DNA from 3 places in the Lysinibacillus sp. FSL R5-0849 genome. Region 3 is predicted to be linked to each of the others. Evidence: a T-box and tRNA genes for the amino acid it is inferred to sense, from the RefSeq annotation. Region 3 holds a T-box; the other regions hold tRNA genes.

Region 1 (10,635 bases), 1.2 Mb from region 3:
CCCGTTATTGGCGGTTAATGCATATCAATTACTAGTATTGCCAAAATATAATGCAAAATCCGATGAGGATCGTCAAAATTTAGAAGCACGTCGCAAAGCGCGCCAAGAACAAGCAAAAAATGCTTAAATGCAAAAAAAATTGCCTCCTACAAAATAGAGGCAATTTTTTTTATGGAGATTTTTTAGTTTGTACTTTATAGCCAAATATATTTTCCTCAATTGACATAAACTTATGTTGCTGTATTAAAGTATTAAGTTCTTTAAAAGTAATTGAGCTATCTTGGTGTAATGGAACAAAGACAAAGTCCCCTTTTTGGAGTTTTGGTGTTTTCTCACCCTGCCAAATAAGGGATGGAGATAGCAAATTCATTTGTTGCTGAAACAGAGATTTTTGTAAGTCTTGTGAATACTGGTGATTCCGAGTAGCAAACCAAAGTGGCTTTTCCTTGAAATATTGTTCATAAATATCTATATCCTTTTGTACAAGCTTAATGTTAATAGGTTCTTCTATTGAATCCTCTGGTCCAAGTAGTCCTGTAGGTAATTTCCGTTCTTGAATAATTTTTATATGGTCTGGGGAACGCTTGATCCAATCTGTATCTAGAAGAAGAAGCGGATAAGGCTCTTTTACCGTTTTAAGCCAATCCATTAGAGACTCATCAGAGAATGAAACCTCGACAATAAGAGATGTGCCGTAATGACCTTTTGTAACGACAACTGGTGCGTTCGCAATATTAAATACAGAAATCATTGTAGAATTTATAGGCTTTAGAAAAACAAAGAGAATTCCGATTAGAAGCAGTGAAATCAACGTTTTACGGATCATAATAATAACCTCATTTCTATTATTTTAAATAAAAAATAAGTCTCTTTAAAAAAACTTATGATTTAGTGTTGACTTTCATGAATAATCGATGTTATTATGTATAAGTCGCCAAGAGGTGACAGTGAAACAAACAACATGAACCTTGAAAACTGAACAAGCAAAACGTAATCAATAAAGTTTTTAGTAGCCAGCCTAGCTAGTGAACGAAACAAAATTTTGGACATCAAAATTGATGCCAGCAAAACAATTTGAGCTAATCAAATTTCTTTTATGGAGAGTTTGATCCTGGCTCAGGACGAACGCTGGCGGCGTGCCTAATACATGCAAGTCGAGCGAACAGAGAAGGAGCTTGCTCCTTCGACGTTAGCGGCGGACGGGTGAGTAACACGTGGGCAACCTACCTTATAGTTTGGGATAACTCCGGGAAACCGGGGCTAATACCGAATAATCTGTTTCACCTCATGGTGAAACACTGAAAGACGGTTTCGGCTGTCGCTATAGGATGGGCCCGCGGCGCATTAGCTAGTTGGTGAGGTAACGGCTCACCAAGGCGACGATGCGTAGCCGACCTGAGAGGGTGATCGGCCACACTGGGACTGAGACACGGCCCAGACTCCTACGGGAGGCAGCAGTAGGGAATCTTCCACAATGGGCGAAAGCCTGATGGAGCAACGCCGCGTGAGTGAAGAAGGATTTCGGTTCGTAAAACTCTGTTGTAAGGGAAGAACAAGTACAGTAGTAACTGGCTGTACCTTGACGGTACCTTATTAGAAAGCCACGGCTAACTACGTGCCAGCAGCCGCGGTAATACGTAGGTGGCAAGCGTTGTCCGGAATTATTGGGCGTAAAGCGCGCGCAGGTGGTTTCTTAAGTCTGATGTGAAAGCCCACGGCTCAACCGTGGAGGGTCATTGGAAACTGGGAGACTTGAGTGCAGAAGAGGATAGTGGAATTCCAAGTGTAGCGGTGAAATGCGTAGAGATTTGGAGGAACACCAGTGGCGAAGGCGACTATCTGGTCTGTAACTGACACTGAGGCGCGAAAGCGTGGGGAGCAAACAGGATTAGATACCCTGGTAGTCCACGCCGTAAACGATGAGTGCTAAGTGTTAGGGGGTTTCCGCCCCTTAGTGCTGCAGCTAACGCATTAAGCACTCCGCCTGGGGAGTACGGTCGCAAGACTGAAACTCAAAGGAATTGACGGGGGCCCGCACAAGCGGTGGAGCATGTGGTTTAATTCGAAGCAACGCGAAGAACCTTACCAGGTCTTGACATCCCGTTGACCACTGTAGAGATATAGTTTCCCCTTCGGGGGCAACGGTGACAGGTGGTGCATGGTTGTCGTCAGCTCGTGTCGTGAGATGTTGGGTTAAGTCCCGCAACGAGCGCAACCCTTGATCTTAGTTGCCATCATTTAGTTGGGCACTCTAAGGTGACTGCCGGTGACAAACCGGAGGAAGGTGGGGATGACGTCAAATCATCATGCCCCTTATGACCTGGGCTACACACGTGCTACAATGGACGATACAAACGGTTGCCAACTCGCGAGAGGGAGCTAATCCGATAAAGTCGTTCTCAGTTCGGATTGTAGGCTGCAACTCGCCTACATGAAGCCGGAATCGCTAGTAATCGCGGATCAGCATGCCGCGGTGAATACGTTCCCGGGCCTTGTACACACCGCCCGTCACACCACGAGAGTTTGTAACACCCGAAGTCGGTGAGGTAACCTTTTGGAGCCAGCCGCCGAAGGTGGGATAGATGATTGGGGTGAAGTCGTAACAAGGTAGCCGTATCGGAAGGTGCGGCTGGATCACCTCCTTTCTAAGGATATTTTCGGAATACAAACCTTGGGTTTGTAAGATTACGTTTTGCGTTCAGTTTTGAAGGTTCATTCTTCTGAATGAAATACTTCAAAACTTGTTCTTTGAAAACTGGATAAAACGACATTGAAATAGTAACAAACACATTTATTTTTTTAAGTTTTTTATAGGCTTAATAACATTAAAAGGTTTCAAGACACGAGCAGTTAAATGCGATGTGTATTGAAAGCTGATAGGTTAAGTTATTAAGGGCGCACGGCGAATGCCTTGGCACTAGGAGCCGAAGAAGGACGGCACTAACACCGATATGCTTCGGGGAGCTGTAAGTGAGCTTTGATCCGGAGATTTCCGAATGGGGGAACCCACTACGTTTAATCGCGTAGTATCTTGACGTGAATACATAGCGTCTTGAAGGCAGACCCAGGGAACTGAAACATCTAAGTACCTGGAGGAAGAGAAAGAAAAATCGATTCCCTGAGTAGCGGCGAGCGAAACGGGAAGAGCCCAAACCAAGAGGCTTGCCTCTTGGGGTTGTAGGACACTCAATACGGAGTTACAAAAGAGCGAGTTAGATGAAGCGACTTGGAAAGGTCCGCCAGAGCAGGTAAAAGCCCTGTAGTCGAAAGTTCGTTCCCTCCTGAGTGGATCCTGAGTACGGCGGAACACGTGAAATTCCGTCGGAATCCGGGAGGACCATCTCCCAAGGCTAAATACTACCTAGTGACCGATAGTGAACCAGTACCGTGAGGGAAAGGTGAAAAGCACCCCGGAAGGGGAGTGAAAGAGATCCTGAAACCGTGTGCCTACAAGTAGTTAGAGCCCGTTAATGGGTGATAGCGTGCCTTTTGTAGAATGAACCGGCGAGTTACGATTACGTGCGAGGTTAAGCTTTAGAAGGCGGAGCCGCAGCGAAAGCGAGTCTGAATAGGGCGAAATAGTACGTGGTCGTAGACCCGAAACCAGGTGATCTACCCATGTCCAGGGTGAAGGTAAGGTAACACTTACTGGAGGCCCGAACCCACGCACGTTGAAAAGTGCGGGGATGAGGTGTGGGTAGCGGAGAAATTCCAATCGAACTTGGAGATAGCTGGTTCTCTCCGAAATAGCTTTAGGGCTAGCCTCGTGATGAGAATACTGGAGGTAGAGCACTGTTTGGACTAGGGGGCCATCCCGGTTTACCGAATTCAGACAAACTCCGAATGCCAGATATTTATACACGGGAGTCAGACTGCGAGTGATAAGATCCGTAGTCAAAAGGGAAACAGCCCAGACCACCAGCTAAGGTCCCAAAGTAATCGTTAAGTGGAAAAGGATGTGGCGTTGCACAGACAACCAGGATGTTGGCTTAGAAGCAGCCATCATTTAAAGAGTGCGTAATAGCTCACTGGTCGAGTGACGCTGCGCCGAAAATGTATCGGGGCTAAACGATTCACCGAAGCTGTGGATTGACATCTACGATGTCAGTGGTAGGAGAGCGTTCTAAGTGCGTTGAAGTCAGACCGGAAGGACTGGTGGAGCGCTTAGAAGTGAGAATGCCGGTATGAGTAGCGAAAGACGGGTGAGAATCCCGTCCACCGTATGACTAAGGTTTCCTGAGGAAGGCTCGTCCGCTCAGGGTTAGTCGGGACCTAAGCCGAGGCCGATAGGCGTAGGCGATGGACAACAGGTTGATATTCCTGTACCACCTCCTCACCGTTTGAGAAATGGGGGGACGCAGTAGGATAGGGTAAGCGCGCTGTTGGTTATGCGCGTCCAAGCAGTAAGGCGTGTGTGTAGGCAAATCCGCACACTGTAACGTTGAGCTGTGATGGCGAGTCCGTATGGACGAAGTTCCTGATTTCACACTGCCAAGAAAAGCCTCTATCGAGGTGAGAGGTGCCCGTACCGCAAACCGACACAGGTAGTCGAGGAGAGAATCCTAAGGTGTGCGAGAGAACTCTCGTTAAGGAACTCGGCAAAATGACCCCGTAACTTCGGGAGAAGGGGTGCTCTTGAGCGTGCAAGCGCATGAGAGCCGCAGTGAATAGGCCCAGGCGACTGTTTAGCAAAAACACAGGTCTCTGCAAAACCGTAAGGTGACGTATAGGGGCTGACGCCTGCCCGGTGCTGGAAGGTTAAGAGGAGTGGTTAGCGCAAGCGAAGCTGCGAATTGAAGCCCCAGTAAACGGCGGCCGTAACTATAACGGTCCTAAGGTAGCGAAATTCCTTGTCGGGTAAGTTCCGACCCGCACGAAAGGCGTAACGATCTGGGCACTGTCTCAACGAGAGACTCGGTGAAATTATAGTACCTGTGAAGATGCAGGTTACCCGCGACAGGACGGAAAGACCCCGTGGAGCTTTACTGTAGCCTGATATTGAATTTTGGTACAACTTGTACAGGATAGGTAGGAGCCAGAGATCTCGGAGCGCCAGCTTCGAAGGAGGCGTCGGTGGGATACTACCCTGGTTGTATTGAAATTCTAACCCATGCCCCTTAGCGGGGCAGGAGACAGTGTCAGGCGGACAGTTTGACTGGGGCGGTCGCCTCCTAAAAGGTAACGGAGGCGCCCAAAGGTTCCCTCAGAATGGTTGGAAATCATTCGTAGAGTGTAAAGGCACAAGGGAGCTTGACTGCGAGACCTACAAGTCGAGCAGGGTCGAAAGACGGGCTTAGTGATCCGGTGGTTCCGCATGGAAGGGCCATCGCTCAACGGATAAAAGCTACCCCGGGGATAACAGGCTTATCTCCCCCAAGAGTCCACATCGACGGGGAGGTTTGGCACCTCGATGTCGGCTCATCGCATCCTGGGGCTGTAGTCGGTCCCAAGGGTTGGGCTGTTCGCCCATTAAAGCGGTACGCGAGCTGGGTTCAGAACGTCGTGAGACAGTTCGGTCCCTATCCGTCGTGGGCGTAGGAAATTTGAGAGGAGCTGTCCTTAGTACGAGAGGACCGGGATGGACACACCGCTGGTGTACCAGTTGTCTTGCCAAAGGCATCGCTGGGTAGCTATGTGTGGACGGGATAAGTGCTGAAAGCATCTAAGCATGAAGCCCCCCTCAAGATGAGATTTCCCATTACGCAAGTAAGTAAGATCCCTCAAAGACGATGAGGTAGATAGGTTCGAGGTGGAAGTGTGGTGACACATGGAGCTGACGAATACTAATCGATCGAGGACTTAACCAAAAAAGTTTGAAACATTCAATGAACCGTTTATCCAGTTTTGAAAGAATAATTTCTTTTATGAAGGGTTTCAAGATACGAGTAGTTCGAGGAAGCAATAGAGAGAGGGAAGGAGCGTACTCAAGTACGTGACTGACTGAACGACAGAAGCTGACGAAGAAATGCTATGTATATTGAAAGCCGAAAATAGTCTAGTGATGATGGCAAAGAGGTCACACCCGTTCCCATACCGAACACGGAAGTTAAGCTCTTTAGCGCCGATGGTAGTTGGGGGCTTCCCCCTGTGAGAGTAGGACATCGCTAGGCGCAAAAAGTCGCTACTGATACACTCAGTAGTGGCTTTTTTTCTGTCTAAAATTCTAAAAAGTAGATAAAGTAAGGAGGCATTTCTTTGAATGAAATGCCTCCTTACTATTTTAGACAGTTGCTGCTCGTAGTTCGATACGACGAATTTTCCCAGATGTTGTTTTTGGTAACTCATCGATAAAGACAATACTACGAGGATATTTATAAGGAGCCGTCAGTGCTTTTACATGCTCCTGTAGCTCCTTGATTAGTTCTTCTTCATTGTGTCCCTTATAGCCATCTCGTAAGATTACGTAGGCTTTGACAATATGCCCCCTAATTTCATCTGGAGCAGCTACCACAGCACACTCTTGTACAGCATCATGTTTGTTTAAGGCATCTTCCACTTCAAATGGACCAATCGTATAACCAGATGAAATAATAATATCATCGCCCCGACCTTCAAACCAGAAGTAACCATCTTCATCACATTTTGCTTGATCACCTGTAATGTACCATTCACCGCGGAATGCCGCTTGTGTGCGCTCAGGCTCACGATAATACTCTTTAAACAAGGCTGGCGATGATTTGTGTATCGCAATATCGCCAACCTCGCCAACAGGTGCCTCATTGCCTTCATTGTCGATAATACGTACAATATTACCTGGAGTTGGGACACCCATGGAACCAGGTCGTAGCTCCGTGTTTTCCAAAGTACCAATGAGTAATGTATTTTCAGTTTGACCATAACCATCGCGGACTTTTAAACCAAAGTGATTCTTAAATGTTTCAATGACTGGTCGATTTAATGGCTCACCAGCAGAGACAGCACTACGAAGAGAAGATAGATTATAGTCTTTTAAATTCTCAAGTTTCGCCATGATACGATACTCAGTTGGGGTGCAGCAAAGAACATTAACCTTTTCATCCTGCAACAGTTGAAGATATGTTTTTGCATCAAATCCACCATGATAAACAAAGGCAGTAGCTCCCAACATAATAGTAGATAGGAACGGGCTCCAAATCCATTTTTGCCAGCCTGGAGCTGCAGTTGCCCATACTAAGTCTCCTTCACGTACACAAAGCCACTGTGCAGCCGCTGTTCGAATATGTGCATAGCCCCAGCCATGAGAATGGACGACGCCTTTAGGCTTACCTGTTGTTCCAGAAGTATAAGAAAGGAAGGCCATGTCATCGCGTTTAGTAGCAACAGCCGTAAATGTATTTGGCTGAGAGCTAGCCAATTCATCTAAAGAAGTCCAATCTCCTGTAGCTGTTCCGATGACCATTTTGTTTTTTAAAGCATCGACAGAAGACGAAATTTTGTCTACTTCACTAGTAAATACTTCATAGGCGATAACGGCACTGGCAGAAGAATGCTCCATACGATACTCTAAATCACTTGCGCGCAACATCTCTGAACAGGAAATAGGAACAATACCCGCTTTTAAACAGCCTAGGAAAACAAAATAGGCCTCAGGTAGGCGAGGAATAATAACTAATACACGATCTCCTTTTTGAAGCCCCTTCTTCGTAAAGGCATTCGCGTATTGATTCATTTTTTGAACAAGTTCTACGTAAGTAACGGTTTGTCTCTCTTGTTGTGTATTTAACCAACGTATAGCTTGGCGTTCACTATCTTGCGAAAACTTTTCTAATTCCTCTGTGATGTTATAAACATCCGGTGCAATTAAATCCTCTATTACCATTTGAACATTCCTCCCCCTAAAATGATAGAAAATTCATAAAACTATTTTTATTTTAACAATTGCAATAATATACAGCAAGAATATTTAATACACAAAATAGAAATTTTAGATTTAATAGAGAACTATTATACTTTCTAAGTACTATTTAAGAAATTCTCGACAAAAAAATATAATATTTTACACAAATATGTTGCATTATTTAGAATGCTTGCTATAATAATAAATGTACTTAAGAGGTTGTCTAAGACCGATTTGAATAGTATTGTTCCGAAGTAGCTCAGTTGGTAGTAGCACCTGACTGTTAATCAGGTTGTCGCAGGTTCGAGTCCTGCCTTCGGAGCCATTTTTTTGCTCATTTTTAAGATGGCTTTATACATAAAAAAATGTAGAAAAGTGTTGCAAGAATGTAGAAATAATGTTATCATAATTCTTGTCTTGTTTGAGACATAAGTTTGGCCCCTTGGTCAAGTGGTTAAGACACCGCCCTTTCACGGCGGTAACACGGGTTCGAATCCCGTAGGGGTCACCATTTAAAATACATCATCATGATGTACAGGCTTTAAAATGAAAATAAACTGTGATATAACACACCTGTTTCTATGGAGGATTAGCTCAGCTGGGAGAGCATCTGCCTTACAAGCAGAGGGTCGGCGGTTCGAGCCCGTCATCCTCCACCATTATTCTTGTGTTATTTCGGAGGGGTAGCGAAGTGGCTAAACGCGGCGGACTGTAAATCCGCTCCTTAGGGTTCGGCGGTTCGAATCCGTCCCCCTCCACCAGTTTTATAAATGATTGGGGTATAGCCAAGCGGTAAGGCAACGGATTTTGATTCCGTCATGCCTAGGTTCGAATCCTAGTACCCCAGCCATTTTTCTTTTATGAGCCATTAGCTCAGTTGGTAGAGCATCTGACTTTTAATCAGAGGGTCGAAGGTTCGAGTCCTTCATGGCTCACTTTTATAGAATAAAATATATTCAAAAGTGATATAATAAATACAGATAACTAATCTCTTACTGAAAACAGTAGGAGATTTTTTTATGTTATTTGAAAATGAATAAATATGCGTATTTATGTTGGGTTGAGCCAAGTGGTAAGTAGGCTTTACAATAGTCTTATAACTTTTAGGGGGTATAAAAACATGAATAAACTTAATATTTCTATTATTGGAGTACCAACAGATTACGGACAAACACGCCGAGGCGTAGATATGGGACCAAGTGCTATTCGTTATGCAGGCGTTGTTGAACGTTTAGCAAGTATTGGACACGAGGTACAAGATCAAGGGGATATTCGTGTTAGTCAAAAGCATGCAAACGCGACAGTAGATGAAAAGTTATTGAATTTAGAGGAAGTAGTAGAAGTTAGTACGGCTTTAGCTAATAGCGTACATGAAGTAGTCGAACAAAAAAAATTCCCACTTGTATTTGGTGGTGACCATAGTATTGCTATTGGGACACTTGCAGGATTAGCGGAACATTATAAAAATCTAGGTGTTATTTGGTATGATGCACATGCAGATTTAAATACACCTGAAACTACACCTTCCGGCAACATACATGGAATGCCTTTAGCAGTTAGTATTGGGCTTGGGCATGAACGTTTAGTTCAAATTCGTAATAATGTGCCAAAAATTAAGCCAGAAAACGTTATTATTATAGGAGCTCGTTCTGTAGATCCTGGTGAGCGTGATTTGATTCGTGAACAAGGGATTAAAGTATACACTATGCATGAAATTGACCGACTTGGCATGACGCGTGTTATGGAAGATGCACTTGCCTATTTAAAAGAGCGAGATGTTGATGGATTACACCTATCGCTGGATTTAGATGGACTTGACCCTCTTTATACACCAGGTGTTGGAACACCAGTGCCAGGTGGAATTACGTATCGAGAAAGTCATTTAGCGATGGAAATGTTACAAGAGTCTGGAATGTTAACTTCAGCAGAGTTTGTAGAAGTTAATCCGATATTAGACGAGAAAAATACAACAGCAAATGTAGCTGTTGCTTTAATGGGATCTTTATTTGGAGAAACTTTAGTTTAAAGAAAATTTTTCAAAAAATTTCCTGTTGCCACATTGCATAAAAATCTTTTGCTATAATTGAAATAAAACGAAACTTTTCTTATTGATGGGTCGTATAGTATAAGACAGTTGTAAAGGTGGAGAAGTCAACACAATGGATGCGTTAGTAAATAAGAGAATAAAACAAGTGCTTAAAGGCGATCAAAACGCATTTGCCGATATTGTGAGTCTCTATCAGCACAAACTGTACCAAGTATGCTATCGAATGTTAGGTAACAAACAAGAATCTGAAGATATTGCTCAGGAAGCTTTTGTTCGGGCATATATGAATTTGCATACTTTTGATCAGAAAAGAAAGTTTTCCACGTGGCTTTATCGCATAGCGACAAACCTCTGTATAGATCGGATTCGGAAAAAGAAACCGGATTATTATTTAGATGCAGAAGTAGCTGGTACAGAAGGGCTTGATATGTATTCACAAATCGCAGCAGACGACCAGCTACCAGAGGAGCAGTTAGAGCAAATGGAGCTGCAAGATCGCATTCAATACGAAATTGGACGTTTACCGGATAAATACCGTTCGGTTATAGTATTGAAATATATAGAAGAGTTATCGTTGCAAGAGATTAGCGAGATTTTAGATATGCCGCTTGGAACGGTGAAAACGAGAATTCACCGCGGACGTGAGGCATTACGTAAGCAGTTAAACAATCTGTAGGAGGGGGAGCGTCATGAATACTTGTCCAGAGCATATTATTGATTATATGCATGATTATTTAGACGGTGACATTAGTCGTGAGCATGAGCAAGAGTT
Region 2 (10,635 bases), 1.5 Mb from region 3:
TACCTCATCGTCTTTGAGGGATCTTACTTACTTGCGTAATGGGAAATCTCATCTTGAGGGGGGCTTCATGCTTAGATGCTTTCAGCACTTATCCCGTCCACACATAGCTACCCAGCGATGCCTTTGGCAAGACAACTGGTACACCAGCGGTGTGTCCATCCCGGTCCTCTCGTACTAAGGACAGCTCCTCTCAAATTTCCTACGCCCACGACGGATAGGGACCGAACTGTCTCACGACGTTCTGAACCCAGCTCGCGTACCGCTTTAATGGGCGAACAGCCCAACCCTTGGGACCGACTACAGCCCCAGGATGCGATGAGCCGACATCGAGGTGCCAAACCTCCCCGTCGATGTGGACTCTTGGGGGAGATAAGCCTGTTATCCCCGGGGTAGCTTTTATCCGTTGAGCGATGGCCCTTCCATGCGGAACCACCGGATCACTAAGCCCGTCTTTCGACCCTGCTCGACTTGTAGGTCTCGCAGTCAAGCTCCCTTGTGCCTTTACACTCTACGAATGATTTCCAACCATTCTGAGGGAACCTTTGGGCGCCTCCGTTACCTTTTAGGAGGCGACCGCCCCAGTCAAACTGTCCGCCTGACACTGTCTCCTGCCCCGCTAAGGGGCATGGGTTAGAATTTCAATACAACCAGGGTAGTATCCCACCGACGCCTCCTTCGAAGCTGGCGCTCCGAGATCTCTGGCTCCTACCTATCCTGTACAAGTTGTACCAAAATTCAATATCAGGCTACAGTAAAGCTCCACGGGGTCTTTCCGTCCTGTCGCGGGTAACCTGCATCTTCACAGGTACTATAATTTCACCGAGTCTCTCGTTGAGACAGTGCCCAGATCGTTACGCCTTTCGTGCGGGTCGGAACTTACCCGACAAGGAATTTCGCTACCTTAGGACCGTTATAGTTACGGCCGCCGTTTACTGGGGCTTCAATTCGCAGCTTCGCTTGCGCTAACCACTCCTCTTAACCTTCCAGCACCGGGCAGGCGTCAGCCCCTATACGTCACCTTACGGTTTTGCAGAGACCTGTGTTTTTGCTAAACAGTCGCCTGGGCCTATTCACTGCGGCTCTCATGCGCTTGCACGCTCAAGAGCACCCCTTCTCCCGAAGTTACGGGGTCATTTTGCCGAGTTCCTTAACGAGAGTTCTCTCGCACACCTTAGGATTCTCTCCTCGACTACCTGTGTCGGTTTGCGGTACGGGCACCTCTCACCTCGATAGAGGCTTTTCTTGGCAGTGTGAAATCAGGAACTTCGTCCATACGGACTCGCCATCACAGCTCAACGTTACAGTGTGCGGATTTGCCTACACACACGCCTTACTGCTTGGACGCGCATAACCAACAGCGCGCTTGCCCTATCCTACTGCGTCCCCCCATTTCTCAAACGGTGAGGAGGTGGTACAGGAATATCAACCTGTTGTCCATCGCCTACGCCTATCGGCCTCGGCTTAGGTCCCGACTAACCCTGAGCGGACGAGCCTTCCTCAGGAAACCTTAGTCATACGGTGGACGGGATTCTCACCCGTCTTTCGCTACTCATACCGGCATTCTCACTTCTAAGCGCTCCACCAGTCCTTCCGGTCTGACTTCAACGCACTTAGAACGCTCTCCTACCACTGACATCGTAGATGTCAATCCACAGCTTCGGTGAATCGTTTAGCCCCGATACATTTTCGGCGCAGCGTCACTCGACCAGTGAGCTATTACGCACTCTTTAAATGATGGCTGCTTCTAAGCCAACATCCTGGTTGTCTGTGCAACGCCACATCCTTTTCCACTTAACGATTACTTTGGGACCTTAGCTGGTGGTCTGGGCTGTTTCCCTTTTGACTACGGATCTTATCACTCGCAGTCTGACTCCCGTGTATAAATATCTGGCATTCGGAGTTTGTCTGAATTCGGTAAACCGGGATGGCCCCCTAGTCCAAACAGTGCTCTACCTCCAGTATTCTCATCACGAGGCTAGCCCTAAAGCTATTTCGGAGAGAACCAGCTATCTCCAAGTTCGATTGGAATTTCTCCGCTACCCACACCTCATCCCCGCACTTTTCAACGTGCGTGGGTTCGGGCCTCCAGTAAGTGTTACCTTACCTTCACCCTGGACATGGGTAGATCACCTGGTTTCGGGTCTACGACCACGTACTATTTCGCCCTATTCAGACTCGCTTTCGCTGCGGCTCCGCCTTCTAAAGCTTAACCTCGCACGTAATCGTAACTCGCCGGTTCATTCTACAAAAGGCACGCTATCACCCATTAACGGGCTCTAACTACTTGTAGGCACACGGTTTCAGGATCTCTTTCACTCCCCTTCCGGGGTGCTTTTCACCTTTCCCTCACGGTACTGGTTCACTATCGGTCACTAGGTAGTATTTAGCCTTGGGAGATGGTCCTCCCGGATTCCGACGGAATTTCACGTGTTCCGCCGTACTCAGGATCCACTCAGGAGGGAACGAACTTTCGACTACAGGGCTTTTACCTGCTCTGGCGGACCTTTCCAAGTCGCTTCATCTAACTCGCTCTTTTGTAACTCCGTATTGAGTGTCCTACAACCCCAAGAGGCAAGCCTCTTGGTTTGGGCTCTTCCCGTTTCGCTCGCCGCTACTCAGGGAATCGATTTTTCTTTCTCTTCCTCCAGGTACTTAGATGTTTCAGTTCCCTGGGTCTGCCTTCAAGACGCTATGTATTCACGTCAAGATACTACGCGATTAAACGTAGTGGGTTCCCCCATTCGGAAATCTCCGGATCAAAGCTCACTTACAGCTCCCCGAAGCATATCGGTGTTAGTGCCGTCCTTCTTCGGCTCCTAGTGCCAAGGCATTCGCCGTGCGCCCTTAATAACTTAACCTATCAGCTTCCAATACACATCACATTTCGTTGTCAGCTTCACTCGTTCAATCAGTCACGTACTGAAGTACGCTCCTTCATTTACTCGATTGCTTCCTAGAATTGCTCGTGTCTTGAAATCTTTTAATGTTATTAAGCCTATAAAAAAACTTAAAAAATAAATGTGTTTGTTACAATTTCAATGTCGTTTTATCCAGTTTTCAAAGAACAAGTTTGGTGGAGCCTAGCGGGATCGAACCGCTGACCTCCTGCGTGCAAGGCAGGCGCTCTCCCAGCTGAGCTAAGGCCCCAAGAGGTATATATGGTGGGCCTAAATGGACTCGAACCATCGACCTCACGCTTATCAGGCGTGCGCTCTAACCAGCTGAGCTATAGGCCCTCTTGGAAGTTTTATATTATTAATAAACCTTCAAAACTGAACGCAAAACGTAATCTTACAAACCCAAGGTTTGTATTCCGAAAATATCCTTAGAAAGGAGGTGATCCAGCCGCACCTTCCGATACGGCTACCTTGTTACGACTTCACCCCAATCATCTATCCCACCTTCGGCGGCTGGCTCCAAAAGGTTACCTCACCGACTTCGGGTGTTACAAACTCTCGTGGTGTGACGGGCGGTGTGTACAAGGCCCGGGAACGTATTCACCGCGGCATGCTGATCCGCGATTACTAGCGATTCCGGCTTCATGTAGGCGAGTTGCAGCCTACAATCCGAACTGAGAACGACTTTATCGGATTAGCTCCCTCTCGCGAGTTGGCAACCGTTTGTATCGTCCATTGTAGCACGTGTGTAGCCCAGGTCATAAGGGGCATGATGATTTGACGTCATCCCCACCTTCCTCCGGTTTGTCACCGGCAGTCACCTTAGAGTGCCCAACTAAATGATGGCAACTAAGATCAAGGGTTGCGCTCGTTGCGGGACTTAACCCAACATCTCACGACACGAGCTGACGACAACCATGCACCACCTGTCACCGTTGCCCCCGAAGGGGAAACTATATCTCTACAGTGGTCAACGGGATGTCAAGACCTGGTAAGGTTCTTCGCGTTGCTTCGAATTAAACCACATGCTCCACCGCTTGTGCGGGCCCCCGTCAATTCCTTTGAGTTTCAGTCTTGCGACCGTACTCCCCAGGCGGAGTGCTTAATGCGTTAGCTGCAGCACTAAGGGGCGGAAACCCCCTAACACTTAGCACTCATCGTTTACGGCGTGGACTACCAGGGTATCTAATCCTGTTTGCTCCCCACGCTTTCGCGCCTCAGTGTCAGTTACAGACCAGATAGTCGCCTTCGCCACTGGTGTTCCTCCAAATCTCTACGCATTTCACCGCTACACTTGGAATTCCACTATCCTCTTCTGCACTCAAGTCTCCCAGTTTCCAATGACCCTCCACGGTTGAGCCGTGGGCTTTCACATCAGACTTAAGAAACCACCTGCGCGCGCTTTACGCCCAATAATTCCGGACAACGCTTGCCACCTACGTATTACCGCGGCTGCTGGCACGTAGTTAGCCGTGGCTTTCTAATAAGGTACCGTCAAGGTACAGCCAGTTACTACTGTACTTGTTCTTCCCTTACAACAGAGTTTTACGAACCGAAATCCTTCTTCACTCACGCGGCGTTGCTCCATCAGGCTTTCGCCCATTGTGGAAGATTCCCTACTGCTGCCTCCCGTAGGAGTCTGGGCCGTGTCTCAGTCCCAGTGTGGCCGATCACCCTCTCAGGTCGGCTACGCATCGTCGCCTTGGTGAGCCGTTACCTCACCAACTAGCTAATGCGCCGCGGGCCCATCCTATAGCGACAGCCGAAACCGTCTTTCAGTGTTTCACCATGAGGTGAAACAGATTATTCGGTATTAGCCCCGGTTTCCCGGAGTTATCCCAAACTATAAGGTAGGTTGCCCACGTGTTACTCACCCGTCCGCCGCTAACGTCGAAGGAGCAAGCTCCTTCTCTGTTCGCTCGACTTGCATGTATTAGGCACGCCGCCAGCGTTCGTCCTGAGCCAGGATCAAACTCTCCATAAAAGAAATTTGATTAGCTCAAATTGTTTTGCTGGCATCAATTTTGATGTCCAAAATTTTGTTTTGTTCACTAGCTAAGCTAGTTACTTAAAACTTTATTGATTACGTTTTGCTTGTTCAGTTTTCAAGGTTCATTTAGTTAAATAAGTTGAATGGTGGAGCCTAGCGGGATCGAACCGCTGACCTCCTGCGTGCAAGGCAGGCGCTCTCCCAGCTGAGCTAAGGCCCCATATTTTTTTGGAAATGGTCGGGAAGACAGGATTCGAACCTGCGACCCCTTGGTCCCAAACCAAGTGCTCTACCAAGCTGAGCTACTTCCCGTTCGTTTTATGGCGCGCCCGACAGGAGTCGAACCCATAACCTTCTGATCCGTAGTCAGACGCTCTATCCAATTGAGCTACGGGCGCATATAAAATGGTGCCGAGGACCGGAATCGAACCGGTACGGTAGTCACCTACCGCAGGATTTTAAGTCCTGTGCGTCTGCCAGTTCCGCCACCCCGGCACATTTGGAGCGGAAGACGAGGTTCGAACTCGCGACCCCCACCTTGGCAAGGTGGTGTTCTACCACTGAACTACTTCCGCATGTGCATAAGTTTTTTTATCTGGCATATTGAAAAATGGTGCGGGTGAAGGGAGTCGAACCCCCACGCCTTGCGGCGCTAGATCCTAAGTCTAGTGCGTCTGCCAATTCCGCCACACCCGCTTAATATGGTTGGTACTTATAAATGGTGAGCCATGAAGGACTCGAACCTTCGACCCTCTGATTAAAAGTCAGATGCTCTACCAACTGAGCTAATGGCTCGTCTGAAATGGTGCCGGCTATAGGAATCGAACCCACGACCTACTGATTACAAGTCAGTTGCTCTACCTGCTGAGCTAAACCGGCAAATGATGGAGGATGACGGGCTCGAACCGCCGACCCTCTGCTTGTAAGGCAGATGCTCTCCCAGCTGAGCTAATCCTCCTGGGTATTATGCCTAGCGACGTCCTACTCTCACAGGGGGAATCCCCCAACTACCATCGGCGCTAAAGAGCTTAACTTCCGTGTTCGGTATGGGAACGGGTGTGACCTCTTTGCCATCATCACTAGACTTATTCAAAAGACAAGATTTATTATAACATATGTAGTTATAAAATGCAAGTTTTTTAAAAACTTTTTTATTCTTTCAAAACTGGATAAACGGTTCATTGAAGGTTTCAAACATTTTTGGTTAAGTCCTCGATCGATTAGTATTCGTCAGCTCCATGTGTCACCACACTTCCACCTCGAACCTATCTACCTCATCGTCTTTGAGGGATCTTACTTACTTGCGTAATGGGAAATCTCATCTTGAGGGGGGCTTCATGCTTAGATGCTTTCAGCACTTATCCCGTCCACACATAGCTACCCAGCGATGCCTTTGGCAAGACAACTGGTACACCAGCGGTGTGTCCATCCCGGTCCTCTCGTACTAAGGACAGCTCCTCTCAAATTTCCTACGCCCACGACGGATAGGGACCGAACTGTCTCACGACGTTCTGAACCCAGCTCGCGTACCGCTTTAATGGGCGAACAGCCCAACCCTTGGGACCGACTACAGCCCCAGGATGCGATGAGCCGACATCGAGGTGCCAAACCTCCCCGTCGATGTGGACTCTTGGGGGAGATAAGCCTGTTATCCCCGGGGTAGCTTTTATCCGTTGAGCGATGGCCCTTCCATGCGGAACCACCGGATCACTAAGCCCGTCTTTCGACCCTGCTCGACTTGTAGGTCTCGCAGTCAAGCTCCCTTGTGCCTTTACACTCTACGAATGATTTCCAACCATTCTGAGGGAACCTTTGGGCGCCTCCGTTACCTTTTAGGAGGCGACCGCCCCAGTCAAACTGTCCGCCTGACACTGTCTCCTGCCCCGCTAAGGGGCATGGGTTAGAATTTCAATACAACCAGGGTAGTATCCCACCGACGCCTCCTTCGAAGCTGGCGCTCCGAGATCTCTGGCTCCTACCTATCCTGTACAAGTTGTACCAAAATTCAATATCAGGCTACAGTAAAGCTCCACGGGGTCTTTCCGTCCTGTCGCGGGTAACCTGCATCTTCACAGGTACTATAATTTCACCGAGTCTCTCGTTGAGACAGTGCCCAGATCGTTACGCCTTTCGTGCGGGTCGGAACTTACCCGACAAGGAATTTCGCTACCTTAGGACCGTTATAGTTACGGCCGCCGTTTACTGGGGCTTCAATTCGCAGCTTCGCTTGCGCTAACCACTCCTCTTAACCTTCCAGCACCGGGCAGGCGTCAGCCCCTATACGTCACCTTACGGTTTTGCAGAGACCTGTGTTTTTGCTAAACAGTCGCCTGGGCCTATTCACTGCGGCTCTCATGCGCTTGCACGCTCAAGAGCACCCCTTCTCCCGAAGTTACGGGGTCATTTTGCCGAGTTCCTTAACGAGAGTTCTCTCGCACACCTTAGGATTCTCTCCTCGACTACCTGTGTCGGTTTGCGGTACGGGCACCTCTCACCTCGATAGAGGCTTTTCTTGGCAGTGTGAAATCAGGAACTTCGTCCATACGGACTCGCCATCACAGCTCAACGTTACAGTGTGCGGATTTGCCTACACACACGCCTTACTGCTTGGACGCGCATAACCAACAGCGCGCTTGCCCTATCCTACTGCGTCCCCCCATTTCTCAAACGGTGAGGAGGTGGTACAGGAATATCAACCTGTTGTCCATCGCCTACGCCTATCGGCCTCGGCTTAGGTCCCGACTAACCCTGAGCGGACGAGCCTTCCTCAGGAAACCTTAGTCATACGGTGGACGGGATTCTCACCCGTCTTTCGCTACTCATACCGGCATTCTCACTTCTAAGCGCTCCACCAGTCCTTCCGGTCTGACTTCAACGCACTTAGAACGCTCTCCTACCACTGACATCGTAGATGTCAATCCACAGCTTCGGTGAATCGTTTAGCCCCGATACATTTTCGGCGCAGCGTCACTCGACCAGTGAGCTATTACGCACTCTTTAAATGATGGCTGCTTCTAAGCCAACATCCTGGTTGTCTGTGCAACGCCACATCCTTTTCCACTTAACGATTACTTTGGGACCTTAGCTGGTGGTCTGGGCTGTTTCCCTTTTGACTACGGATCTTATCACTCGCAGTCTGACTCCCGTGTATAAATATCTGGCATTCGGAGTTTGTCTGAATTCGGTAAACCGGGATGGCCCCCTAGTCCAAACAGTGCTCTACCTCCAGTATTCTCATCACGAGGCTAGCCCTAAAGCTATTTCGGAGAGAACCAGCTATCTCCAAGTTCGATTGGAATTTCTCCGCTACCCACACCTCATCCCCGCACTTTTCAACGTGCGTGGGTTCGGGCCTCCAGTAAGTGTTACCTTACCTTCACCCTGGACATGGGTAGATCACCTGGTTTCGGGTCTACGACCACGTACTATTTCGCCCTATTCAGACTCGCTTTCGCTGCGGCTCCGCCTTCTAAAGCTTAACCTCGCACGTAATCGTAACTCGCCGGTTCATTCTACAAAAGGCACGCTATCACCCATTAACGGGCTCTAACTACTTGTAGGCACACGGTTTCAGGATCTCTTTCACTCCCCTTCCGGGGTGCTTTTCACCTTTCCCTCACGGTACTGGTTCACTATCGGTCACTAGGTAGTATTTAGCCTTGGGAGATGGTCCTCCCGGATTCCGACGGAATTTCACGTGTTCCGCCGTACTCAGGATCCACTCAGGAGGGAACGAACTTTCGACTACAGGGCTTTTACCTGCTCTGGCGGACCTTTCCAAGTCGCTTCATCTAACTCGCTCTTTTGTAACTCCGTATTGAGTGTCCTACAACCCCAAGAGGCAAGCCTCTTGGTTTGGGCTCTTCCCGTTTCGCTCGCCGCTACTCAGGGAATCGATTTTTCTTTCTCTTCCTCCAGGTACTTAGATGTTTCAGTTCCCTGGGTCTGCCTTCAAGACGCTATGTATTCACGTCAAGATACTACGCGATTAAACGTAGTGGGTTCCCCCATTCGGAAATCTCCGGATCAAAGCTCACTTACAGCTCCCCGAAGCATATCGGTGTTAGTGCCGTCCTTCTTCGGCTCCTAGTGCCAAGGCATTCGCCGTGCGCCCTTAATAACTTAACCTATCAGCTTTCAATACACATCGCATTTCGTTGTCAGCTTCACTCGTTCAATCAGTCACGTACTGAAGTACGCTCCTTCATTCACTCGATTGCTTCCTAGAACTGCTCGTGTCTTGAAACCTTTTAATGTTATTAAGCCTATAAAAAAACTTAAAAAATAAATGTGTTTGTTACTATTTCAATGTCGTTTTATCCAGTTTTCAAAGAACAAGTTTTGAAGTATTTCATTCAGAAGAATGAACCTTCAAAACTGAACGCAAAACGTAATCTTACAAACCCAAGGTTTGTATTCCGAAAATATCCTTAGAAAGGAGGTGATCCAGCCGCACCTTCCGATACGGCTACCTTGTTACGACTTCACCCCAATCATCTATCCCACCTTCGGCGGCTGGCTCCAAAAGGTTACCTCACCGACTTCGGGTGTTACAAACTCTCGTGGTGTGACGGGCGGTGTGTACAAGGCCCGGGAACGTATTCACCGCGGCATGCTGATCCGCGATTACTAGCGATTCCGGCTTCATGTAGGCGAGTTGCAGCCTACAATCCGAACTGAGAACGACTTTATCGGATTAGCTCCCTCTCGCGAGTTGGCAACCGTTTGTATCGTCCATTGTAGCACGTGTGTAGCCCAGGTCATAAGGGGCATGATGATTTGACGTCATCCCCACCTTCCTCCGGTTTGTCACCGGCAGTCACCTTAGAGTGCCCAACTAAATGATGGCAACTAAGATCAAGGGTTGCGCTCGTTGCGGGACTTAACCCAACATCTCACGACACGAGCTGACGACAACCATGCACCACCTGTCACCGTTGCCCCCGAAGGGGAAACTATATCTCTACAGTGGTCAACGGGATGTCAAGACCTGGTAAGGTTCTTCGCGTTGCTTCGAATTAAACCACATGCTCCACCGCTTGTGCGGGCCCCCGTCAATTCCTTTGAGTTTCAGTCTTGCGACCGTACTCCCCAGGCGGAGTGCTTAATGCGTTAGCTGCAGCACTAAGGGGCGGAAACCCCCTAACACTTAGCACTCATCGTTTACGGCGTGGACTACCAGGGTATCTAATCCTGTTTGCTCCCCACGCTTTCGCGCCTCAGTGTCAGTTACAGACCAGATAGTCGCCTTCGCCACTGGTGTTCCTCCAAATCTCTACGCATTTCACCGCTACACTTGGAATTCCACTATCCTCTTCTGCACTCAAGTCTCCCAGTTTCCAATGACCCTCCACGGTTGAGCCGTGGGCTTTCACATCAGACTTAAGAAACCACCTGCGCGCGCTTTACGCCCAATAATTCCGGACAACGCTTGCCACCTACGTATTACCGCGGCTGCTGGCACGTAGTTAGCCGTGGCTTTCTAATAAGGTACCGTCAAGGTACAGCCAGTTACTACTGTACTTGTTCTTCCCTTACAACAGAGTTTTACGAACCGAAATCCTTCTTCACTCACGCGGCGTTGCTCCATCAGGCTTTCGCCCATTGTGGAAGATTCCCTACTGCTGCCTCCCGTAGGAGTCTGGGCCGTGTCTCAGTCCCAGTGTGGCCGATCACCCTCTCAGGTCGGCTACGCATCGTCGCCTTGGTGAGCCGTTACCTCACCAACTAGCTAATGCGCCGCGGGCC
Region 3 (10,635 bases):
ATGCAAAAAGTGTAGCAGTACATGTTGGATGGCAAGCAACTAGGGTTGCAGCCATCGGCCATATTACGGAAGCAGCTCTTGAACAATACGGTGCAACTGTGGATATTATGCCAAGTGTATATACAATGCAAGCAGTCATCGAAGAATTAATGAAAGTAGGGGACAAATCATGACAAAACTACAATTTCAAAGACATCGTCGTTTGCGTGCCAATGCAACGATGCGATCAATGGTAAAAGAAACATACTTACATAAAGAGGACCTGATTTATCCTATTTTTGTAATAGAGGGCGAAAATATTAAAAATGAAGTACTATCTATGCCTGGTGTTTTTCAATTTTCATTAGATAAGCTAGAAGCAGAAATTGATGAGGTTGTTGCATTAGGAATCCCAGCTGTAATTTTATTTGGTTTACCGGCTGAAAAAGATGCTGTTGGAACTGGTGCATTCCATGATCATGGTATTGTCCAAGAGGCGACTCGCTTAATTAAAACGCGTCATCCTGAGCTTTTAGTCATTGCGGATACATGCTTATGTGAGTTTACGGATCATGGTCATTGTGGCTTAATTGAAGGCGATCAAATTTTAAATGACCCTTCCTTAGATGTTTTAGCTCGTACAGCAGTATCACAAGCAAAGGCAGGCGCAGATATAATTGCTCCATCTAATATGATGGATGGTTTTGTTGCAGCCATTCGTGCTGGTCTTGATGAAGCGGGCTTTGAGCATATTCCAATCATGTCATATGCTGTGAAATATGCGTCAAGTTACTATGGCCCATTCCGTGACGCGGCAGATGGTGCTCCACAATTTGGTGATCGTAAATCCTATCAAATGGACCCATCAAACCGTTTAGAGGCATTCCGTGAGGCAGAATCTGATATCGAAGAGGGTGCGGATTTCTTAATTGTTAAGCCAGCCCTAAGTTATTTAGATATTATTCGAGATATGAAAAATAATTATCCATTACCACTTGTTGCGTATAATGTCTCAGGGGAGTATGCGATGATTAAAGCAGCTGCTATTAATGGGTGGATTGAAGAGAAAAAAGTTGTGCTTGAAACATTATTAGGCATGAAACGTGCAGGTTCTGATTTAATTATTACGTATCATGCAAAAGATGTTGCACGTTGGTTGGAGGAGAAATAAATGACACGTTCTTACGAAAAATCAAAGCAAGCCTATGCTGAAGCTGTTCAGTTAATGCCAGGTGGTGTCAACAGCCCCGTTCGTGCATTCAAATCAGTAAATATGGACCCAATTTTCATGGAATCAGGCCATGGGGCTATCATTAAAGATATTGATGGTAATGAATATATAGATTATGTATTATCTTGGGGCCCACTCATTTTAGGACATACACATCCAGAGGTTGTCAAAGCAATTGCTGAAACTGCAGCAAAAGGCTCTTCCTTTGGTGCACCAAGCTATACAGAAAATCGTTTAGCTCAATTAGTGTTAGATCGTCTTCCAGGCATGGAAATGATTCGCTTCGTTTCTTCGGGAACAGAAGCTACTATGTCTGCATTACGTGTAGCACGCGGTGTTACAGGTCGTGATAAGATTTTAAAATTTGAAGGCTCTTATCATGGCCATGGTGATTCATTATTAATTAAAGCAGGATCTGGAGTTGCTACATTGGGTCTTCCTGATAGCCCTGGCGTACCTGCAGATATCGCTCGTAATACGTTAACTGTAGCCTATAATGATTTAGAAGGCGCTAAAGCTGTTTTCGAAAAATTTGGCGCAGAGTTAGCAGCAGTTATTGTAGAGCCAGTTGCAGGGAATATGGGTGTTGTACCACCACAATCAGGTTTCTTAGAGGGCTTACGCGAATTAACAACTTCACATGGTGCGTTATTAATCTTTGATGAGGTTATGACGGGCTTCCGTGTTGATTATGGTTGTGCACAAGGTTACTTCGGAGTTACACCTGATATTACGACGTTAGGGAAAGTAATTGGCGGAGGCCTTCCAGTGGGTGCGTTTGCTGGTACTAAAAAAATTATGGAGCAAGTAGCACCAGCTGGACCAATTTATCAAGCAGGTACACTTTCAGGGAATCCATTAGCTATGACAGCGGGCTATGAAACGCTATCACGTTTAGATCACAGTACTTATGAATACTTTAAACAACTAGGCGATCAGCTAGAGGCTGGTTTCCGTGAAGCGGCGACGAAGTACAAAATTCCTCACACTGTTAATCGTGCAGGTTCTATGATTGGCTTCTTCTTTACGAATGAAGAGGTCATTGATTTTGCAACTGCTAAATCATCGGATTTAGCCTTATTTGCTGAATACTTCCGTTTGATGGCTGAGGAAGGAATTTTCCTACCACCGTCTCAGTTTGAAGGGTTGTTTATCTCTACTGCACATACAGAGGAGCATATCGCAAAAACGGTTGATGCCTTCCATAAAGTATTTGCACAATTAGCTAAGTAATTGATAGGGCATGCTAGAAAAAAATCTAGCATGCCCTTTTGTATACATAAGTTAGAAGTCATTGTAGTACTTGAGCAATAAAAGAACAAAAGAGAAAATATAGCATATATTAACTAGTAAGGACAATCATCTATACTGGATGAAGGACCTGCTTTTGTCAAAATTATATCTTTCAGCATAGCCAAAATGTGGACGATATCGTTTATAATATAGCTATTCATAAAAGAAAGTAGTGAATTGATATGGCAACAGGCACACATACGGTCGAAGTACCCGTAGGAATTGAACATGTATGGGATTTCGTCAGTGATATGGAGAAATGGGCAAAGCTAGTCCCAGGTTATAACGCACATGAAATGATTGATGACAAACATTCAACATGGACTTTTAAAGGAAATGTGGGAGTTCTGAAAAAAACAGTTGAAGTAGAAATTATTATTTTAGAGTGGGTATCCCCGTCCAAAGTGACATTTGAACTTAAAGGTCTTTCGGATAATTTCACAGGAAATGGCTATTTCCTTGCAGAAAGCATGGATGCTGAAAACACAAAAATGACAGGCTTCTTAGAGGTTATTGCTGGTGGATTAGCTGGACCTGTTTTAAACCCAATTTTCAAACCGATTGTACCAAAGGCAACGCAAATGTTAACAGATCGTGTAGCAAATAAAATCAAATTAGTACATGTTTAATGGATGTAAGTACATTCATAAAAATGGCATGCTAGAAGTAATGTTCTAGCATGCCATTTTTATATGAATTTCCTCTTTTTTTATACGGTTGAATAGGAAGCTTTCTAGCATACTATCCCCTCATAAGTCATATGATGCAAAGGGAGGGATTATTATCGAACACAAAACTTGGAATATGAGTGAAACATTTTGTTTTCCTGGGTACGGCTGCCCAACAGAAATAGCAGCTGTGCAAATTAAGCCACAGTGGCAGGCAATGCAGTTAGAGGATTCACTTCGACTAGTAGGCATCTATCATATCACCGCACATGTACGCTTCGATTTTCAAAATATGCAAGCTTTTACAGGCGATGAAGAATTAATTTCAATTGATGCCCTAGATGTCCAAGGAGATACAGGTTATTTTGAGTATGCCGTGCCATTACATGTCGATTTACCAAAGGAATCAAACCTTAAGGATATAATGGTCAAAGATATTCGCCCAAGCTTGACGAATCAGAAATGTCAGCTTGAATGGACAGTCACAAGCATCTTTAACGAATACGAGCCAGTTGTTGAAAATGACCATGTATTAGAAGATCAGTCCTTTACTGCCAGTGCCTATGAACATGAAGAGATACTTACTGTGCCAGAAGAAAGCATGCAAGTGAAAAAACAAACTACCGCAGTAGTAGCAGCTTCACACCAAGTGAAGACTCCAACAGTTGACCAAAAAACAAGTTTGAGAGAATCCTCAAGTCATATTGTTGTACGTGAGTCCAGCACTTGGCATGAAGTGCCTTCCATGATTTGGGATCTAACTGAAGAATATACACCGCTTAAAGTTCGTGTATCAAATGATGTCTTTCAAAAGTAAATAGCTGAGAAGTAGCAAGAGTAATAAGAAAATTAAATCACCGGATGTTGGAACAATAATGACACGGATAAATTGAAAACCACAAATCGGCACGATAATCGTTCTACAGTAAAAACGAACTTGCCTTATCCAAGGTGGTAAAAGCCAGGGGTTATACTTGCGTCGACGCATTTGAATATTCACTTCCTTTTCTATTTACTTTACTCTTATTAAAAGATGACTAAATCACTTGAAAAATTACACGTTTCTGCGGTACAATAAGGAAAATCAAATACAGATGCTATGATAGGGAAGAGTAAATTATGTTACATTTTCAGAGAGGAAACGGTAGCTGAGAAGTTTCTATTTGTACTTAATTGAAGGTAGCCCTTGAGCAGCTTTAGTGAACTAACAGTAGTTAAAGCCGGTTAAACACCGTTACCGAATTAAGAGCCAGTAGATAAGGCTGAGAAATGTATTCGATGATCATTTCCTTAACCGCTGCTGGAATTAAAGGTGGTACCGCGAACTAAAACTCCTTCGTCCTTTTAGACGAGAGGAGTTTTTTTTATTTGGTGAAGTGATTGCTTTATCAATAGTCTTCAAATATTAGGAGGAGTCAATATGACAGAAAACATTTCAATGCCAACTAAATATGACCCACAGTCCATTGAAGCCGGTCGCTACGAATGGTGGTTGCAAGGGAAATTTTTTGAGGCACAGCCAGAAAGTGGGAAAGAACCTTATTCAATCGTTATTCCACCACCGAACGTAACAGGTAAATTGCACCTTGGTCATGCATGGGATACAACTTTACAAGATATCCTCATTCGTATGAAACGTATGCAAGGATATGATGCACTTTGGTTACCAGGTATGGACCATGCAGGTATTGCTACACAGGCAAAAGTAGAAGCAAAGCTACGTGAGGATAATATTACACGTTATGATTTAGGACGTGAAAAATTCCTCGAGAAAACATGGGAATGGAAAGAAGAATATGCTGGGCATATCCGTGATCAATGGGCAAAGCTTGGCCTTGGATTAGACTACACACGTGAGCGTTTCACACTTGATAAAGGTCTTTCGGAGGCAGTTAATACAGTTTTTGTTCAATTATATGAAAAAGGCCTAATCTATCGTGGTGAACGCATTATTAACTGGGATCCAGCTGCTAAAACAGCATTGTCTGATATCGAGGTTATTTACCAAGATGTGCAAGGTGCCTTCTATCATATGAAATATCCTTTAGCTGATGGCTCAGGATATGTAGAAGTTGCGACAACACGTCCTGAAACGATGCTTGGTGACTCTGGCGTAGCTGTTCACCCGAAAGATGAACGTTATCAGCATTTAATTGGTAAAACGGTTATTTTACCGATTGTAGGTCGGGAAATTCCGATTGTAGCAGATGACTATGTTGATATGGAATTTGGAACAGGGGTTGTAAAAATGACACCTGCCCATGATCCAAATGACTTTGAAGTTGGTAATCGTCACAATCTTGAGCGTATCCTCGTGATGAATGAAGATGGCACAATGAACGAACTTGCTGGCAAATACAACGGTATGGATCGTTTTGAATGTCGTAAGCAAATTGTTGCTGATTTACAAGAAGCGGGTGTGTTAATACGCATTGAAGAACATATGCATTCAGTAGGGCATTCTGAACGTTCTGGTGCTGTTGTAGAGCCCTATCTTTCAGCACAATGGTTCGTTAAAATGCAACCACTTGCAGATTCTTCATTAGAGCTTCAAAAAGACCAAGAAGGTAAAGTGAACTTTGTTCCGGCTCGTTTTGAAAATACTTATTCTCGCTGGATGGAGAATATTCGTGATTGGTGTATTTCTCGCCAATTATGGTGGGGCCATCAAATCCCGGCTTGGTACCATAATGAAACAGGTGAAATTTACGTAGGAAAAGAAGCACCGGCTGATGCAGACAATTGGACACAAGATGAGGATGTACTAGATACATGGTTCTCTTCAGCGCTATGGCCGTTTTCTACAATGGGCTGGCCAGACGAGGCAAATGAAGAATATAAACGTTACTACCCAACAAATACACTCGTAACAGGCTATGATATTATTTTCTTCTGGGTATCTCGAATGATTTTCCAAGGTCTTGAATTTACAGAGCAACGTCCGTTCAAAGATGTGTTAATTCATGGTTTAGTTCGTGATGGTGAAGGGCGTAAAATGAGTAAGTCACTTGGCAATGGTGTAGATCCAATGGATGTTATTGAGCAATACGGTGCAGACTCATTACGCTACTTCTTAGCAACAGGTTCATCACCTGGTCAAGATTTACGTTATACTACTGAGAAGGTAGAGGCTGTATGGAATTTCTCTAATAAGATTTGGAATGCATCCCGTTTTGCCCTTATGAATATGGATGGAATGACATATGATGAAATCGACTTAACAGGTGAAAAATCGGTTGCTGACAAATGGATTTTAACACGCTTAAATGAGACGATTGAACGTGTAACATCTTTGGCAGAGCGCTATGAATTTGGTGAGGTTGGTCGCGAACTTTATAATTTCATTTGGGATGATTTCTGTTCTTGGTATATTGAAATGGCAAAATTACCATTATACGGTGAGGATGAAACTGCTAAAAAGACAACTCGTTCTATTTTAGCGTACGTACTCGATCAAACGATGCGTCTATTGCATCCATTTATGCCATTCATTACAGAGGAAATCTGGCAACACTTACCTCATGATGGTGAATCGATTACAGTGGCTGCATGGCCAACAGTACGCACGGATCTTCATTTTGCTGACGAAGCAGATAATATGAAGCTCCTAATGGATATTATACGTTCAGTACGTAATATTCGTGCGGAAGTAAACACGCCAATGAGCAAAAAAGTACCGTTATTTATCTCTGCGAAAGATGCTGCAACAGTGGCAGTACTTGAAGCGAATAAAGCCTATTTAGAGAAATTCTGTAACCCAGATACGTTAACAATTGGTGAAGGCTTAGAGGCACCTGGTCAATCGATGACAGCAGTTATTACAGGTGCTCAAGTTTTCCTACCGCTTGTTGGGCTTATTAACTTAGAGGAAGAAATCGCTCGTCTTGAAAAAGAGTTAGAGAAATGGGCAAAAGAAGTGAAGTTAGTGACAGGTAAGCTTTCAAATGAAAAGTTCGTATCGAAAGCACCTGAGGCATTAGTAAATGTAGAACGTGAAAAATTAGCGGATTATGAAAATAAGCACGCGGTTGTATTAAAACGTTTAGAGGAATTAAAAAATATGTAATAGTAGAGCAATGGATGACGATAAAGTTATCCATTGCTTTTTTTATGTAGAGAAAAAGTTATGCATTGAAATGGGTAAATATATGTAGTGCCATTTAGAATAATTAGTCTAATAGGTTAGGTGAATTATTATTATAGTAGGAAACAAAACCTAACGCAATATTATGTTGACGGAAAAGAAATGGTCTTTAATGGAATCGCTATACCAAAGCAATGGCTTTTTTTCGGGTTTATGGTATGAATGGAGATGTGAAATGACAGGTAATATGACAACCTATATTACGAAAGTCAATAAAGCATGTGATGACTTAGATTTTGTTAGTGCAAGGGTATTGATTGAAACAAATCTATTGAAATTATCAGATGCGAAATATTATCGTTTATTAAACACAAGTGCGCGTGTGCTTATTAAACATGTATTAGCAAATAGGCAAACTCAACAGGAATGTACAAAATTCTCACGGGCAGATATGTTAACCATCAATAAAATAAATGAGTATTGCTCAAATTTTGATATTTCAATGTTGAAAAGAACATTAAAAAACTCCTTTGAATTAGTACAACGTCCAGATGTTATGCCTTTATTAAACAATGATGCAAAAATCATTTTGGACAATATGGGTGCATTGCTAGGGGCTCACCAAGTACATAACAAAAATACTTATCAAACACGCAGTGGCTAGCTGTGTGTTTTTTCTATTGTTTTGTAATTAATCTATGTTATTAAACGTTACTTGTACTAAAATAGAGATATTGCAGTAAGAGGGAGTGTTTCTTTTGTTTAACACAATGAACGAATGTACGGAATTTATTTTTACACTAAAAGCCGTTGATCATAAACGTGCACCGCTTGTACTAATGAAAGAAGTACTAGCACATTTAGAGAATCCTCACAATAAACTACGCGTAATTCATGTGGCTGGTTCAAATGGGAAAGGTTCTACAGTGAATGCCCTTAGAGAAATGCTACAGCACACTGGGCACCAAGTAGGGGCATTTACTTCCCCACATTTAGAGCGAGTCAATGAACGAATGACTATTAATGGTGAGCCGATTACGGATGAACAATTTTTATACTATTTCAATAAACTAGCTAAGATTATAGAAGAACAATATAATGGTGATTTTCCAAGCTTTTTTGAAGTAGTCACACTCATAATGTTTCAGTTTTTTGCCGATCAGGAAATGGATATTGCGCTTATTGAAACGGGGCTTGGAGGGCGTTTAGATGCGACCAATGTCGTGACGCCACTACTTGCCATTATTACAACCATTTCACTTGAGCATACGGCCTTTTTAGGTGATACATTTGCCAAGATTGCCTCTGAAAAGGCAGGCATCATAAAAAGGGGTGTTCCAGTTGTTATAGGGGTTAGCAATGAAGAAGCATTAGCTGTTATTAAAGAAACGGCGGATGCACAGCAGGCACCATGCTTCATTTTAGGACAAGATTTTACTGTTTCAGATATATTACAAGGTACAGACGTTCAGCAATTCACCTATGAAAAAGGAAATATTGTGATGACTGATATAGCTTTAAAAATGGCAGGTCCCCATCAAATCAACAATGCAAGTCTGGCCATTACAGCAATCCTTGCATTACGTGAAGGGGCAGCTATTACTATATCAGACTCATCCATTCGGTATGGACTTCGATATGCACATTGGGCTGGCCGCTTCGAACAATGGCCTCAAAAAATTGTTTTAGATGGCGCCCATAATTCTGAAGGGACGGCTGCACTTATCCAAACACTCAAAAATGTATTTCCAAAAAGCCATTATCGTTTTGTGTATGCAGCATTAGCAGATAAGGATCATGCCAATAGCATTGCACTAATGGATGATGTTGCAACGTCGATTGCTTTTACACAAATCAATCTGCCTAATGCAATGCCTGCTGAAGACTTAGTCGTGTTATCAACAAATGCCGATAAATCGTACTATGAGGATTGGCTGGAATCGGTACAAACTGTACTACGTGAAAGAGCTGAAGAGGATATTGTGGTTATTACAGGCTCTTTATACTTCATTGCGGGTGTTCGCCAGTGGCTACAGGAGGAAGGACGATGATACCAGGATTTGATCATTATAAAAAGAAGTGGGCTGTCCACAGTGATGATGTCATAAAACCTGGTCTTGTGGCGATGGAGGAGGCTTTGCTATTAGCTGGAAACCCTCAGCAAGCCCTACATGTCGTACACTTGGCTGGCACAAATGGGAAGGGCTCCACATTAACCTTCCTTGAGGCTATCGCCAAAGAGCATGAATTACGTGTGGGCAAATTTATGTCACCCTGTATAGTCGATGTGCACGACCAAATTCAAATAGATGGTCAACCTATTACCGAGGCTGATATGGATGCTGTTTTTCGTCAAATGCATGCGGCTGGATTAAGCGGGAAACTAACTGATTTTGAACTTTTGACTGTAGTAGCATTTTTATATTTTGTGAATAAAGAAGTTGATATTTCTTTAATTGAAGCGGGTATGGGAGGATTATTGGATAGTACAAATGTAGTAACACCCATCGTATCCATTATCCCAAGCATCGCTCTAGAGCATACAAAATTTCTAGGCGATACAATCGACAGTATTGCGCGTCATAAAGCAGGTATTATTAAACAAAATCGTCCTGTCATTATCGGTAATTTGCCAGAAGATGCGAAACGTGTTGTTTATGAAGAGGCATCTCATAAAAAAGCTGCAGTTTTAGAAATAGGTAATCATTTTTCATTACACTCATTTGCTGAAGGAGACTGTTATAGAAATGACGAACAACATGTCCAATTCTCTCATCTAACCCGTTCAATGAAAGGGGCTCATCAGGGCGATAACATGGCACTTGCTATTACAGCATTCCTAGAAGTAGCAGCATTTCTTAATGTGTCTGTGAATCCAACTGCAATTCAGAAAGCTGTGAAACAAGCCGCCATTTTAGGTCGTTTTGAAGAAATCATACCATTTGTGATTGTCGATGGGGCGCATAACCCGGCAAGTGCTGAAAAATTAGTAGAAACGATTAAGGGTGAGTTTCCTGGGGAACGAATCACATTTGTTGTGGGTATATTAGCAGACAAAGACGTTCAACAAATTCTTCGACTGTTAGAGCAAGTTAGTGATGAATTTTATTTCGTTGATTTTGATAATCCACGAGCGATGGCTGCGCAAAATTTGCTGGAGCTTTCCAAAGCGACATCTAAAAATATCTTAGTGGATTATGCACAATTTTTACAGGTGCAATCAGACAACAAACAAAGAACGATCGTATCGGGCTCATTATATTTATTAACAGCAGTAAGAAATAGCTTGAAAATATGAAATGACTAGGACTCCTATTTGGAAGTCCTAGTTTTTTTATGAATGTATGCCGTTTTTGTTATGAATCAAATCTCAATAAATT

Evidence for each region. The T-box of region 3 lies ahead of MKY80_RS16270 (valine--tRNA ligase). A T-box ahead of a tRNA ligase gene usually reads a tRNA of that ligase, here a tRNA-Val.
Region 1: it has a tRNA-Val gene. The T-box ahead of MKY80_RS16270 (valine--tRNA ligase) is inferred to sense a tRNA for this amino acid. The anticodon was not compared.
Region 2: it has a tRNA-Val gene. The T-box ahead of MKY80_RS16270 (valine--tRNA ligase) is inferred to sense a tRNA for this amino acid. The anticodon was not compared.

What each region holds. Positions count from the first base shown of each region.
Region 1 is NZ_CP152004.1:4,463,877-4,474,511, reverse strand. It holds gene MKY80_RS22205 (KinB-signaling pathway activation protein) at 1-127, shown strand, start outside; gene MKY80_RS22200 (hypothetical protein) at 170-826, opposite strand; rRNA gene MKY80_RS22195 (16S ribosomal RNA) at 1,094-2,645, shown strand; rRNA gene MKY80_RS22190 (23S ribosomal RNA) at 2,880-5,807, shown strand; rRNA gene rrf (5S ribosomal RNA) at 5,995-6,110, shown strand; gene MKY80_RS22180 (acyl--CoA ligase) at 6,221-7,798, opposite strand; tRNA gene MKY80_RS22175 (tRNA-Asn) at 8,065-8,141, shown strand; tRNA gene MKY80_RS22170 (tRNA-Glu) at 8,253-8,327, shown strand; tRNA gene MKY80_RS22165 (tRNA-Val) at 8,400-8,475, shown strand; tRNA gene MKY80_RS22160 (tRNA-Tyr) at 8,494-8,577, shown strand; tRNA gene MKY80_RS22155 (tRNA-Gln) at 8,592-8,666, shown strand; tRNA gene MKY80_RS22150 (tRNA-Lys) at 8,679-8,751, shown strand; gene rocF (arginase) at 8,937-9,842, shown strand; gene sigW (RNA polymerase sigma factor SigW) at 9,976-10,539, shown strand; gene MKY80_RS22135 (anti-sigma factor) at 10,553-10,635, shown strand, end outside.
Region 2 is NZ_CP152004.1:111,371-122,005, reverse strand. It holds rRNA gene MKY80_RS00625 (23S ribosomal RNA) at 1-2,858, opposite strand, end outside; tRNA gene MKY80_RS00620 (tRNA-Ala) at 3,072-3,147, opposite strand; tRNA gene MKY80_RS00615 (tRNA-Ile) at 3,160-3,236, opposite strand; rRNA gene MKY80_RS00610 (16S ribosomal RNA) at 3,330-4,881, opposite strand; tRNA gene MKY80_RS00605 (tRNA-Ala) at 5,032-5,107, opposite strand; tRNA gene MKY80_RS00600 (tRNA-Pro) at 5,123-5,199, opposite strand; tRNA gene MKY80_RS00595 (tRNA-Arg) at 5,209-5,285, opposite strand; tRNA gene MKY80_RS00590 (tRNA-Leu) at 5,294-5,382, opposite strand; tRNA gene MKY80_RS00585 (tRNA-Gly) at 5,388-5,462, opposite strand; tRNA gene MKY80_RS00580 (tRNA-Leu) at 5,499-5,583, opposite strand; tRNA gene MKY80_RS00575 (tRNA-Lys) at 5,607-5,682, opposite strand; tRNA gene MKY80_RS00570 (tRNA-Thr) at 5,691-5,766, opposite strand; tRNA gene MKY80_RS00565 (tRNA-Val) at 5,773-5,845, opposite strand; rRNA gene rrf (5S ribosomal RNA) at 5,856-5,971, opposite strand; rRNA gene MKY80_RS00555 (23S ribosomal RNA) at 6,088-9,015, opposite strand; rRNA gene MKY80_RS00550 (16S ribosomal RNA) at 9,322-10,635, opposite strand, start outside.
Region 3 is NZ_CP152004.1:3,300,567-3,311,201, reverse strand. It holds gene MKY80_RS16295 (uroporphyrinogen-III synthase) at 1-173, shown strand, start outside; gene hemB (porphobilinogen synthase) at 170-1,150, shown strand; gene hemL (glutamate-1-semialdehyde 2,1-aminomutase) at 1,151-2,443, shown strand; gene MKY80_RS16280 (SRPBCC family protein) at 2,686-3,132, shown strand; gene MKY80_RS16275 (hypothetical protein) at 3,308-3,988, shown strand; T-box leader at 4,262-4,518, shown strand; gene MKY80_RS16270 (valine--tRNA ligase) at 4,592-7,237, shown strand; gene MKY80_RS16265 (hypothetical protein) at 7,491-7,919, shown strand; gene MKY80_RS16260 (folylpolyglutamate synthase/dihydrofolate synthase family protein) at 8,026-9,306, shown strand; gene MKY80_RS16255 (folylpolyglutamate synthase/dihydrofolate synthase family protein) at 9,303-10,553, shown strand.